Regions from separate parts of the Ruegeria sp. CL3 genome, predicted to be linked through region 2. Evidence: riboswitches for the same ligand, from Rfam matches in the RefSeq annotation. Region 2 holds a riboswitch; each other region holds the start of a gene.
The links. Region 2 has a riboswitch for cobalamin ahead of nrdH (glutaredoxin-like protein NrdH). Riboswitches for the same ligand answer to the same signal wherever they lie in the genome.

Region 1 (3,187 bases), on a different contig from region 2:
GTTCCTCAAGCGTCTTGAGCAGCGCGTTGAAGGCGCTGGTTGACAGCATGTGGACCTCATCGATGATGTAGATCTTGTAGCGGGCCGAGGCTGCGCGGTAGCGGACACTGTCGATGATCTCGCGAATATCATTGACGCCGGTGCGGCTGGCGGCGTCCATCTCCATGACGTCGACATGACGACCTTCCATGATGGCGACGCAGTGTTCACATTGGCCGCAAGGCTCGGTCGTGGGTCCGCTATTTCCGTCCGGTCCGATACAGTTCATGCCTTTCGCAATGATCCGCGCGGTCGTGGTTTTGCCGGTTCCGCGAATGCCTGTCATGACAAAGGCTTGCGCGATGCGATCCGCCTCGAACGCGTTTTTGAGCGTGCGGACCATCGCATCCTGACCCACCAGATCGGCAAAGGTTTCCGGGCGGTATTTTCGGGCGAGAACCTGATAGGCGGGGCTGTCTGAGTCGGTCATGTCTGCTCTGGCGGATTCGGAACGTCACCGCAGCGTAGAGGCCCGCGCCGCCCGCGTCCACATGAGTTGAAGAACGATTTTGTTTTGGAAACTGGCGCGTCAGGGGTACACTCTTCAGATTGTGAATCAAGCCTAAAGTCAGGATCAACGCTTCCGGGGGGATGCTGTCATGACGAATTTGGTCATTCATGCTTTGCAAGTGGGCGGGGGCACACTTGCCCTAACGTCGATGCCGGGAAAGGGTGGCGACTATGCAGGCGACCTTGAAACGATCGGAGATTGGAGGCCGGGCCTCGTGCTGTCGATGACAACCGAGGCGGAGCTGGTCCAGTTCGGTGCCCGCGATTTTGGCCGCGACGTTCAGGGACGTGCCAGCCGCTGGGTACACTTGCCGATTCAGGATTTCGGCGTGCCACCGGCAGAGGTTGATGCGCAGTGGCCCGATGTAAGTGCCGCGGCGCGACAGGCTTTATCGGGCGGAGGGCGCGTGCTTGTCCATTGCAAGGGCGGATGTGGTCGCTCTGGCATGGTTGTGTTGCGGTTGATGATCGAATGCGGCGAGCTTCCAACCCAAGCGCTGGACCGGTTGCGCAAGCTACGCCCCTGCGCAGTCGAAACCGATGCGCAGAAGCACTGGGCAACCTTGCCCGCCCGAGCTTTGGCAGACTCCTAAGCCGACGGCTGCAGTTCCGCCTGTGCCGGTTTGCGCGGCGCAATCGCCGAAGCCTCGAGCATGGCGCAGGGCAGGGAAGTCGTGGCTGCGGCAGGCAGGCTGCTCGTGTCGGTACCGAACATCAGGTCGGCATAGCGATCGAGGGTCTCGCTATCGGCATCAGGGTCCGCTCCGCAATAGACCCGCACCCGAGACCGGCTGGCCCGAAACCGGGCGTGGCATCCATCCGAGCAATGGGTCAGGTCGCTACTGCCTTCGATTTCGAAATCCGATGTGGTCGCCGGACCGGCTTGGTCCAGCGCGTCAACCATCGAACGCGCCAGCCGTGCCAACGCTGGGCAAGTCTTGCCGGTATGTTGGCAGATGGTTGCTGAGAACCTATGTGTCTTCGTCTTCCAGATCATCCTGCGCCCTCCGCGCGCTGGACTGGGGCTGGGATCAGGTGGGGCAGATAGGGTCTGTCACGGCCTGCCCGGACACCCCGCCCGAGTTTGGGTTATGTAGACGATGGCAGGTCTCCTGACTTGCGGGTCATCGCTTTGCCGACCTTCCCGGCTTTTCGGCCAGTGGATCTTCGACATCGCTCACCGCTTACAGTTGCGGGGGCAGTCGCGGATTTGGTTCGTCCCGAGCAAGCCGGGGAAAACCGCACCGTGTTCCCTTTTCATCCCGACCTCTTGTGAAAGCCGGGAACCATCGCATCATCGCTAGCGTTCATAACCATCCTGAGTCAAGTTGAACTTTCTGCGCTGCGGAAAGCCGATCCGCAAAGTGGACGCGTGGTCAAGTTGGATCGCAGTTGACTCGCATGGGCTGTCTGAGTTCAAGTTGCGATGTGAACTCATCAGTTCAGTTTTCCGCCGAGGATGCCCATGTTGGATTCAAACCAAACAGTGCTGATCGAAGATGTTCAGATCCCGGTGGGGGATGGCACCCTGTCCGGGCGGATCTACCGACCCGTAGGGCAGCCCGAAACCGTAGTGGTTATCAACAGTGCGACGGGAGTTCCGCGTGACTACTACAAGCATTTCGCACAGTGGTTGGCGTCGGATCGGGATATCGCCTGTCTGATCTATGACTACCGGGAATTCGGTCATTCGAAATCGGGGCCACAGCGTCGGTCGAAGATCTCGATGGCGGATTGGGCGTTGCAGGACATGCCCGCCGCGCGGGCCGAAATGCGCCGACGGTTCCCGCTGGCACAGCAATGGTCAGTTGGTCATTCGCTTGGAGGGATGCTGGGGCCAGTGCAGCCGGATATCGACAAGATTGATCGCATGATCTGCGTCTGTTCTGGCCTTGTGAAATTGGGCGATCATCCTTGGCCGTACCGCGCTCTGGCCGGGTTGTTCTGGTATGGGCATGTGCCTCTGGTCGTGAGCGGCCTGGGGTATTTGCCGGGCAAGGCACTTGGGTTTGGAACAGACCTACCGCCTAAGGTCTATTGGCAATGGCGCAAATGGTGCACCGCGCCGCAAAGCTATCTGCCCGAGATCGGAGACACACTGCCGCAAGCTACATGGAAAGAGGCTAACGTTCCCGTCGACCTGTTTGCTTTCACAGATGATGAGATGGTCCCAGAAGCTGCCGTTTGGCGGTTGGCTGAGCTATACGGGCCGAAGGCACGCCGTCACATGTTGTCACCGGAAGAGTTTGACGTTCCGGAAATCGGCCATATCGGTGTGTTTGCTCGCCGAAATGCGGCGCTCTGGCCCCGATTGATCGCTTGATGGGGGGCGCCGGCGGACCGACGCCCCTTTTTCAGCCCGTGTTTCAATCTCCGCGCCGCGCGGATTTTCCGTGCATCGCGGATCGGACCATTTTGCCGAAGGCTTTGTCGCGTGCCCGCGCTTCGGCCACGGTCTCAGAGTTACGCTGATCCTCGCGCCTCAGCTTGCGCCAGCGTTCCAACCGATCTGCATCCAGTGTGCCTGCTTCAATCGCCGCCTGCACAGCGCAACCGGGCTCGGCCTCATGCTGGCAATCCGAGAACCGGCAGGTTTGGGCCAGCTCCAGAATGTCCGAGAACACTTCGTCCACCCCGT
Region 2 (3,187 bases):
TTCATCCGGTTCACCGTGTCTTCGAACATCACGTAGGGGTAACCGGATTCGAACTGAATCTCTGCAACGGTCTGGAAGAACTCACGCGCATTGACCTTGGATTTGCGGATTCGCTTGTCATCGACCATCTCGTGATACTTCTCCGTCACCGAGATTTCCGAGAACGGCACGCCATAGACCTTTTCTACGTCATGAGGCGAGAACAGGTACATATCCGCGTTTTTCTTCGCCAGCTCGAAAGTGATGTCAGGGATCACCACGCCAAGGCTCAGCGTTTTGATACGGATTTTCTCATCCGCGTTTTCGCGCTTGGTGTCGAGAAAGCGCATGATGTCCGGGTGGTGTGCGTTCAGATACACCGCACCTGCGCCTTGCCGCGCACCCAGCTGGTTGGCGTAAGAGAAGCTGTCCTCTAGCAGTTTCATCACCGGGATCACGCCCGAGGACTGGTTCTCGATCCCTTTGATCGGTGCGCCGTGCTCGCGGATATTGGTCAGCAGCAGCGCCACACCACCACCGCGCTTGGACAGTTGCAGGGCCGAGTTGATGCCGCGCCCGATGCTCTCCATATTGTCCTCAAGCCGAAGCAGGAAGCACGAGATCAACTCCCCGCGTGAGGCTTTCCCGGCGTTCAGGAAGGTGGGCGTGGCGGGCTGGAAGCGACCGTCGAGGATTTCCTCCATGAAAGACAGGGCCAGCGCCTCATCACCGCGTGCCAGCGCCAGTGCGGTCATGACGACGCGGTCCTCATAACGTTCCAGGAACCGCTGCCCGTCACGGGTTTTCAGCGTATAAGAGGTGTAATATTTGAACGCGCCCAGAAAGGTCGGGAACCGGAACTTCTTGGCATAGGCCGCATCCCAGATCTTCCGCATGAAGTTCTTGGAATACTGGTCCAGAACGGCCTCTTCGTAGTAGCCCTCGGAAACCAGATACCCGAGCTTTTCGTCCAGCGAGTGGAAGAACACGGTGTTCTGGTTCACGTGCTGCAGGAAATACTGCCGCGCGGCCATACGATCGGCATCGAACCGGATCTTCCCCTCACCATCGTAGAGGTTCAGCATCGCGTTCAACGCGTGGTAGTCCTGCTCGTTTACGCTGCTGTCGAGCATAGGTTTCTCCCTAGTTTTTCCAGCCCGGCGCGGACGCGGGCGATGTCGGTCTCTGTTCCGGCCAGCTCAAACGTATAGAGCAGCGGTACGTTGCATTTCTGGGCGATGATGCGACCGGCCAAAGCGTAGGTCGCACCGAAATTGCGGTTTCCTGTGCCGATCACTCCAACGATCCCGGCGCGTCTGTCCGGGTCGTTCAGAAACCGGATCACCTGTTTCGGAACCGCCCCGCGCCCTTCGCCATCGGCATAGGTGGGGCTGATCAGCACGTAGGAGTGTCCGGGGTCAGGCAGCGGGTCCATTCCATTCGGAATGCGGAAAGAGGTGAGGCCCAGCCGCGAGACAAAGCGGTGGGTGTTTCCGGATTTCGATGAGAAATAGACCAGCGCCGGGATCGGCGTGGTCATGGGTCAGGCCAGTTGGGCGATCATGTCCGGGCGGAAACCCGACCAGTGATCACTGCCTGCCACAACGACAGGGGCCTGACGATAGCCCAGCTCGGTCACATGGGTCATGGCGCTGTCGTCCTGGGTCAGATCGATGACGTCATAGGTGATGCCTTTTGCATCCAGCGCGCGGGTGGTGGCGGTGCATTGTACGCATGCGGGTTTGGAATATACGGTAATGCTCATGTCGTCCTCTGTCCTTTTAATGAATGCCGAGGACGCTGCGGGCAAAATGAACCCTGAACACGCCCCCGAACCCTCCGTTCGCGGTTTTCTTTCTTTGCTTACGGCAGGTCTCCTGGCTCGCGGATTGATGTTCGGACTGGCCTTCCCAAAAGCTCGCTTTCAGTGGCGTATTCAGCCGAACTATCCGCTTACAGTTGCGGGGGCAGCGCCGGTTTTTCACCGGTTTCCCTCTTAGCTTTCAACAGGAATCGAAAGAACCGAAGCAACACCATATTGGGGTTGGTGGTGGCGTGTTGTCAATATATGGTGTAGCGAAGAACAAAAATTTCTTCGCTTGCACAACCTGCCGCGGGCGCTAAGGCGGTTTACTTTTTCCGCTTGGGCACTGCGTTGCCACCCTTCATCGCAGCCGCACGTGCGCGGTTTTTCTTGCTGCTTGGCTTGCCTTTGGGCGGAGGCGGGCCTTTCGGACGGCGCGCGGGCTTCTTGTGCTGATCGCCCGAGGGGGCCTCATCCCGTTTGGGCCGCGTTTCGGGTTTGGGTTTCTCGGCCGATTTCCGGCGCGGTTTTGCGGGCTGGGGCTCAGCCGCGCGGGCCGGACGTTCAGCACGTTCGGGGCGCTTCTTGCCCTTGAAGTCGCGCTTGAGACCTTTGCGGCCACCACCGGAAAAGGCGGGCGGCGCGTCTAGTTGCACGAGGGTCTTGGTGCCTTCGACGGTCATCTCGGGGCCGATGGCCTTCAGGAAACCTTCGACACTGCTTTCGCGAATCTCGATATAGCTTTCGGTGTCGGCAATGCGGATCGCGCCGATATCGTCTTTGGTGATCTTGCCCGCCTTGCACAACATGGGCAGCAGATAGCGCGGCGAGGCGTTTTCGTTGTGCCCCTCCGACAGCGAAAACCACACGCTTGGGCCAAAGGGGACGTTCGGCTTTGGTGCTGCATCCGGCGTGTCGCTTAGCTCCTCCGGGGCGGAGTGTTTGCGCCCGTATTGACGCAGATAGGCCGCCGCCAGTTGCTGCGGTGAAAAGCGCGAGACCAGATCATCAATCAGAGCACTTTCGCCCTCGGTCACATCCACGGTCCAATCATCCGAGCTGAACATCCGCTGCATGTCCTGCGCCTGAACCTCATCGGCTGAGGGCGCAGACCCCCAATCGGCAGTCAGCTTGGCGAATTTCAACAGGCGTTGCGCCTTTTTGAACGATGCGGGCGGCACGATCAGCGCGCTGACGCCTTTGCGCCCGGCGCGTCCGGTTCGGCCCGAGCGGTGCAGCAGCGTTTCATGGCTGTTCGGCAGTTCCGCGTGGATCACCAGATCAAGGTTCGGCAGGTCGATGCCGCGTGCGGCCACATCGGTCGCAACACAAACGCGAGCGCGTCCGTCGCGCATGGCTTGCAGCGCGTTCGAACGTTCGCTTTGCGTCAGCTCTCCGGACAGG
Region 3 (3,187 bases), on a different contig from region 2:
ACTTAAACGTATCTGCCGCGCCATTGCCCGTTTGGTAGTCCAGCAGAACAAGGAATTCGGGGTTCGAGGCGGCGACAGCCTCCCACGAGGTGCGGCCCCAGCTAGTGTCCATGTCATGGGTGACGTTGACGCCGCCAGCCGCTGCGATCATCGCGTCGGGAATGGCATATTTGCCTGCGGTAAAGGGCGCATCGGCCGGGCCGTCCAGCAGGAAGACGCGGGGTTTTTCCAGATCGGCGGTTTTGGCTTCGATCGCGGCCAGTTGGTCTTTCCAGCCCGAGACCAGCGCGTTCGCCTTGTCCTCGACATGCATGACCGTGCCCAGACGCAGAACGTCGTCAAACAGCAGGTCCATGCTGGCTTCGGGACGGTCTTTGTTCAGGTGAATGCAGCTTTCGGTCAGCACCATGGTCTTGATGCCAAAGGGCTCCAGCGTGTCAGGGGTAACGTCTCCGCCGGGTTTCATGCCGTAATACCAACCGGCGAAGAACATGTCGGGTTCGACCGCGACGAGGTTTTCGACCGTCGGGTATTTCGGAGCGAGTTCGGGGATGTCACCGCGCTGCGCGTCGAAATCGGGGCTGGTCTTGTACCAGCCGGTGATCCCGGTCAGGCCAACGATGCTGTCTTGAAGACCCAGTGCAAAGGCCATGTCGGTCATGTTCATGTCATGAACCACGATCCGCTCGGGCTTGCTATCGAACACCAGAGGTTCACCGCAATTGTCGACGGTGATCTCTTGCGCAGCAGCGCCGCCCGCCAGTGCGCTGAGGACCGCAGCGGACAAGAGTTTCAGTTTCATCAATCTCTCCTGTTAAGATGAAAGCTTTCGTTTTCGGATGTCCAGCGCGGGGATCACGCGTCCTTCATGCTGGAAACACAAATAGTCAACACCAAAAGTCTCGCGCACGCGGTCTGGGGTCAGAACCTCGGCGACCGGGCCGAAAGCCGTCAGTTGCGCGTTCTTCATCAGGGCGACGTGGCTGGCGAATTCGGGGATCATGACCAGATCGTGGACGATCATCACAACCGTCACGCCCAATTCGGCGACCAGAGACAGCATGTGCCCCTTGGCATCCGGGTCCAGATGGTTGGTCGGCTCATCCAGAAACAGCAGCGAGGGGTTCTGCGCCAACGCCCGCGCGATATGAGCGCGCTGGCGCTCTCCGCCGGACAGCTTTGCCATCTGTTTGCCAGCCAGATGGGACAGTTCGGTGGTGTCTAATACGCGCTGCAGGTCCGTTTTAAGAGCTTCGGCGGATTTGTCGGCCCTGATCGGGATTTGCCCAAGGGCCACATAATCGCGCAGTTGCAGCCGCCCGTCGGGTATTTCCTGCTGGCCGACAACGGCAATCCGTCGGGCCCGCTCCAGCGACGACAGTTTCCGCAGGCTTTGACCCTGAATACGCACATCGCCTAGCGCCAATTTTGCGACACCACACAAGAGGTTAAGCAGCGTCGTTTTGCCCGCCCCGTTCGGGCCGGCAACGGCCAATATCGCGCCTTCCTCAAGCGTGAACGAGGTGTCGCGCAGCAGAACATCGCCGTTCAGGGCGTAGTATTCCAGATTTTCAGCGACCAGAAAGCTCATGCCGTGTCCTCCGGTGGCAGGCAAGGCATGCGCGACAGGGTTTTGGTGTAGAGCGCCAAAGGACGGGTCGAGGCGCTGGTCCAACCATCCTCGCTAGCCCGGAACTGATGGGCGAACTCGGCCAAAGCGCTCAGATCGGCAGGGGATTGAATGTCGCCGAACAGGTATTGCGCCTTGCCCTTGGCCTGTAACCCGACCGTCATCGGGCGGTCGCACCCGGCCATACAGTTGATCAGACGTGTCGAGAACCCCACGGGCAGCTGGCCGTCCAGCGCTTCTTTTGCCTCACGCGCGGGTATCGGCCCATTGCAGGTGCCGCATATCAGGACGAAATGATCAGCCATGGCACGCATCGCCGACTTGAACAAAAGCCGATTGAAGGCAAAAGCCATGAGTTGCATCAGCACGCAGATGTGCCATCGAGCCTCCTTCCGGGACACCCCGCCCCGGGCTGGTTAATCTGTGATGGCAGGTCTCCTGACTTGCGGGTCGTTGCTTGGCCAACCTTCCCGACCTTGAGGGCCAGTGGTTCTGTGGCGTCGCTCTCCGCTTACAGTTGCGGGGGCAGTCACGGCATTGGCCCTTGGGCCGCACCGTATTCCCATTTTCATCCCTCAGACACAGGCCGTCGGGAACCATCCAGAGCAGCTAGTCTGCTCAAGCTCCTATTGTCAAGCGCCGGAATCGCGCTATGGGACCACGCGCAGGGTCGGCCTGCGGGCGGGTCGGATCGGTCCGACACCATCGGTCGGGAACTGGCTGGCCAGGGTCAAACCGGCCTGTATCAGATGGGTGTCCGGGTAGCCTCCGGTCAATTCGTTCAAGGCATCGCGCGCTGCCGGAGTTTCGTCGCGGCGCATGTGGTGCAGCATCCGCAGCAGGGCGCCTTCGTCACATTTTAGCTCGTGCCGTGTTTCAACACAAAGCGGGTCGTTGAAGGCCAGACCCAAAGGGCGGGTGTGTAGCGTGGCCTTGACGACTTTGAAGACCAGATGTGCCAGAACCAGCCCCTGATCGCGCCCCCAGCGTTCGGTTGCGACCTTGAAGGCATGTTGCCACGCCTGCGTTTCCGGCTGTGTTAAGCTTAGGATGAAGTGCCGCATGACAGGCAGCAAACCGCGTTCGAAACCGTCAAATTCGACGCGGGGCAATGTGTGGTCAAATGCTGAGGGTTTCATGCGCGTTCCCTATTGGGTTTGGGGGCTTGTGCGACCAAAGGGTGGACGTTTTGCGGAAGGGTGTTTGGGTCAACCGGCGTTTCAGGAAACGGTGATGCAGCGCGGACGGAAAAGCTGAGATCAGCCTCGATCGCCTGCCTCAGTTTTGGTTTCAATGCGCAGCCATGGCGGCTGGCAACGGCGTCCATGGCCAACAGATCTGCGAGGGATTTTCGCATGTCAGGTTATCTTTCGGTCGCAAAAAATGGGACCGGGCGATGATTCCAACGAAATCTGACTGGGTCAGCTGTTAACTGACAAAAACAGTCGGGAAGTACAAGCGCGAAATTCTCAATGAAGTCAGTAGTCGGCAACCAACAGGAAATCCGGCGCTGCATCTTCTTCGATTGTTGCAAAGCGTGGGATCGGGTCTTCGAAT
Region 4 (3,187 bases), 170 kb from region 2:
GTTGGGAATGGGGTCCACATCCATATGAGCTTTGTGGATGATCAGGGCGCGCCGCTGACCTACGCCGAAGACGGCCCCTGCGGCATGTCGGATCTGACGAGTGCCTTTGCCGCCGGAGTTCTGAAATATCTGGATGCGATCCTGGCTCTGACAGCGCCTTCGGTGATCTCGTATGAACGCCTGACACCGCATCGTTGGTCTGCTGCTTTCAACAATCTGGGTTTCCGCGATCGCGAGGCTTCCTTGCGGATTTGTCCTGTAACTGCAAAAGACCCCGCCTCGATCGCGGGGCAGTTCAACATCGAATACCGTGCGGCGGATGCTGCAGCTTCGCCTCATCTGGCACTTGCGGCGGTTGTCATGGCTGGGACACAAGGGATCGAAGATGGGCTACCCGCGCCCATTCCAACCGAGGAAGATCTTTCGCTGTTGGACGTCGAAGAACTGAACCAAAGGGGGCTGGTGCGCTTGCCTCAGACTTTGGAAGATGCGCTCGACCGGTTCGTTTCCAACCCGGTTGTGACCGGCTGGTTCCCCGAAGGCTTCGCCGAGCTATACCAAGCCCACAAACAATCCGAGATCGCGACAACCGCACATCTGGACACAGACGCACGCTGCCGATTGTACGAAGAAACATATTGACCTGAGCGGCTGGTCTTGCGGAAGCTCGTCGAATGCAACCTCTGGAGCGTCGGTCGGGCAATCTCGCGCAGTATGACGCGGCGCAGGCTGTTTAGCTCAGGATAGGGATGGATCATGAACCGTTCAGAAACCGATGCCATCTTGAATGTGCATAGGCTGGCTTTTGGCGAAGCAGAAGGTGAAGAAATCGCTCAACTCGCCGAAGATCTCCTTGAGCATCCGGAAACGATTTCAATCAGCGTAAGGCGTGAGGGGCAGATCGCGGGCAATGTCATGTTCACCCCGTTTGTCTTCCAGGATCACCCGGACGTTAAATGCTATCTTCTGGCGCCCTGCGGTGTCTCGCCCGAGCATCAAGGCCTAGGTGTTGGCAGAGAGATGATGGAGACCAGCATCAACCACTTGAGGTCCATTGGAACAGACGCTGTCTTCGTGTTGGGCGTGCCGACATTCTATCCCTTATTCGGGTTTGTGCCGACCGACAAAGAGACGCCATATCCTGACCTTCTGACGATCCCCGAGGCATGGATGGTGTTTGAGCTCACTGCAAGATTGGTTGAAAAGCTGGGGGGCAAGACACGTTCGATTGCGCCCTTCATGCATGCGCATTTGTGGGACACATCGCAACACGGGTAAATTTTGTTTTTATCCTTGCCTCAAAATACAGCCCTGTTTCAGGCCTCCATTTTTGCTGGCCATGTCTGTTTTGTTTCTGGAAATGTCGCAAGGCTTTCAGCCACGAATCCATCCCCGAGTAGGTTGCGCATGTGAGGTGCTGCTGTTTGATTCTCAGGCGGCAGAGAATTGGGAAGCCGGTGCAATTCCGGCGCTGCCCCCGCAACGGTAAGGAAGGTCAGGTTCGACAGGTGACCACTGGGACGAGGATCCCGGGAAGGTGTCGAAACCGGGCGCAAGCCCCTTTCAAGTCCGGAAACCAGCCTTGCATATATGTCAAACCGCGGGTGGCGGTGGGGGCACGAGTTTCGGACGTGATCCTCGCACGGCTCCGGCCTGGCCTCTTATGTCATCTGCCCAAGCTAAGCCGCGGGGCGCGGCAGGAGAGCCAGAAGTGAGCAACGTTCAAAGCCTGTTGGCGCGTCGAAACCCGGCCTATGCCCTTGAGCAGGCGTTCTACACCGATCCAGATGTCTTTCAGGCCGATCTTGAGGCCATCCATTACCGCGACTGGCTATTTGCCATTCCGGCATGTGAACTGGTGAAAACAGGCGACTATGTGACCTACACTGTGGGCGCATACCGCGTGATCATCGTGCGCGGCGCGGACAACCAGATCCGGGCCTTCCACAATACCTGCCGCCATCGCGGGTCAATCATCTGCAAAGCGGCCAAGGGGAACTCGCCCAAACTGGTCTGCCCCTATCACCAGTGGACCTATGAGCTTGACGGCTCATTGCTGTGGGCGCGTGATATGGGGCCTGATTTCGACCCCAATCAACACGGGCTGAAAACCGTTCACTGCCGTGAACTGGCCGGGCTGATCTATATCTGTCTTGCGGACGAAGCGCCCGATTTCGACACTTTCGCCAATAGAACACGGCCCTATCTGGAGCCGCATGATCTAAGCAACGCCAAGGTCGCCTTTGAAAGCACAATCATCGAAAAGGGTAACTGGAAGCTGGTTTGGGAAAACAACCGCGAGTGCTATCACTGCGGTGGCAATCACCCTTCGCTGTGCCGGACCTTCCCTGATGATCCCTCAGTAACCGGTATCGAAGGGGGTGAAACCCCGGCCTTCATGCAAACTCACTTCGACCGTTGCGAGGCTGCGGGAATGCCGTCGCAGTTCTATCTGCATGATGACGGGCAATACCGACTGGCGCGGATGCCGCTGAAGGAAGGGGCGGAAAGCTATACTCTGGACGGCAAATCTGCGGCGCGCCGCTTTCTGGGCCGCGCGCCCTTTGCCGATGCTGGGACGTTGCTGAAATTCCACTATCCCAGCACATGGAACCACTTCCTGGCCGATCACTCGATTGTCTTCCGAGTCACTCCGGTCAGCCCGACCGAAACCGAAGTCACCACGAAATGGCTGGTCAACAAAGATGCGGTCGAAGGGGTCGACTATGACGTCAAGCGCCTGACCGAGGTCTGGATGGCCACCAATGATGAAGATCGCCGCGTGGTGGAAGACAACCAAATGGGCATCAACAGCCCTGCCTATGTGCCGGGACCGTATTCGGGGGTCCAGGAATCCGGTGTTCTGCAATTCACCGATTGGTATTGCAGCACTCTGGCGCGTCACCTTGCACCTGACACGATGGCGGCGGAGTGACGGAGATGAAAGATCTGAACGCTGTTGCCTCGGTCTGGCAGGATGACGAGACGCTGGAATGCGTCTCGGTCGTGCCCGAGACGCCAAACACCGCCAGCTTTACGTTCCGCGCCCCTTCCGGAGCCTTGTTTGCCTACCATCCAGGTCAGTTCCTAACGCTCGAGATTCCGGCGCCGGGGCAGCCGGGAGGCGTTGTGCATCGGACCTATACGATATCGTCATCCCCATCGCGTCCACGGTCCATCACGATTA

Region 1: linked by a shared signal. The riboswitch ahead of ACR0NO_RS09785 (hypothetical protein) and the one ahead of nrdH (glutaredoxin-like protein NrdH) in region 2 are both predicted to bind cobalamin.
Region 3: linked by a shared signal. The riboswitch ahead of ACR0NO_RS16150 (DUF1636 family protein) and the one ahead of nrdH (glutaredoxin-like protein NrdH) in region 2 are both predicted to bind cobalamin.
Region 4: linked by a shared signal. The riboswitch ahead of ACR0NO_RS04110 (aromatic ring-hydroxylating oxygenase subunit alpha) and the one ahead of nrdH (glutaredoxin-like protein NrdH) in region 2 are both predicted to bind cobalamin.

The regions. Positions count from the first base shown of each region.
Region 1 covers NZ_JBQFPT010000005.1:306,761-309,947, forward strand. Annotated here, with positions in the region: gene ACR0NO_RS09775 (DNA polymerase III subunit gamma/tau) at 1-469, opposite strand, end outside; gene ACR0NO_RS09780 (protein-tyrosine phosphatase family protein) at 639-1,142, shown strand; gene ACR0NO_RS09785 (hypothetical protein) at 1,139-1,546, opposite strand; cobalamin riboswitch at 1,635-1,855, opposite strand; gene ACR0NO_RS09790 (alpha/beta hydrolase family protein) at 2,015-2,872, shown strand; gene rsgA (ribosome small subunit-dependent GTPase A) at 2,916-3,187, opposite strand, start outside.
Region 2 covers NZ_JBQFPT010000002.1:190,098-193,284, reverse strand. Annotated here, with positions in the region: gene nrdE (class 1b ribonucleoside-diphosphate reductase subunit alpha) at 1-1,112, opposite strand, end outside; gene nrdI (class Ib ribonucleoside-diphosphate reductase assembly flavoprotein NrdI) at 1,094-1,507, opposite strand; gene nrdH (glutaredoxin-like protein NrdH) at 1,523-1,744, opposite strand; cobalamin riboswitch at 1,830-2,021, opposite strand; gene ACR0NO_RS03255 (DEAD/DEAH box helicase) at 2,110-3,187, opposite strand, start outside.
Region 3 covers NZ_JBQFPT010000010.1:179,909-183,095, forward strand. Annotated here, with positions in the region: gene ACR0NO_RS16140 (ABC transporter substrate-binding protein) at 1-802, opposite strand, end outside; gene ACR0NO_RS16145 (ABC transporter ATP-binding protein) at 815-1,591, opposite strand; gene ACR0NO_RS16150 (DUF1636 family protein) at 1,588-1,935, opposite strand; cobalamin riboswitch at 2,042-2,245, opposite strand; gene ACR0NO_RS16155 (hypothetical protein) at 2,281-2,769, opposite strand; gene ACR0NO_RS16160 (hypothetical protein) at 2,766-2,987, opposite strand; gene ACR0NO_RS16165 (D-lyxose/D-mannose family sugar isomerase) at 3,109-3,187, opposite strand, start outside.
Region 4 covers NZ_JBQFPT010000002.1:358,411-361,597, reverse strand. Annotated here, with positions in the region: gene ACR0NO_RS04120 (type I glutamate--ammonia ligase) at 1-642, shown strand, start outside; gene ACR0NO_RS04115 (GNAT family N-acetyltransferase) at 757-1,278, shown strand; cobalamin riboswitch at 1,396-1,599, shown strand; gene ACR0NO_RS04110 (aromatic ring-hydroxylating oxygenase subunit alpha) at 1,664-2,935, shown strand; gene ACR0NO_RS04105 (FAD-binding oxidoreductase) at 2,941-3,187, shown strand, end outside.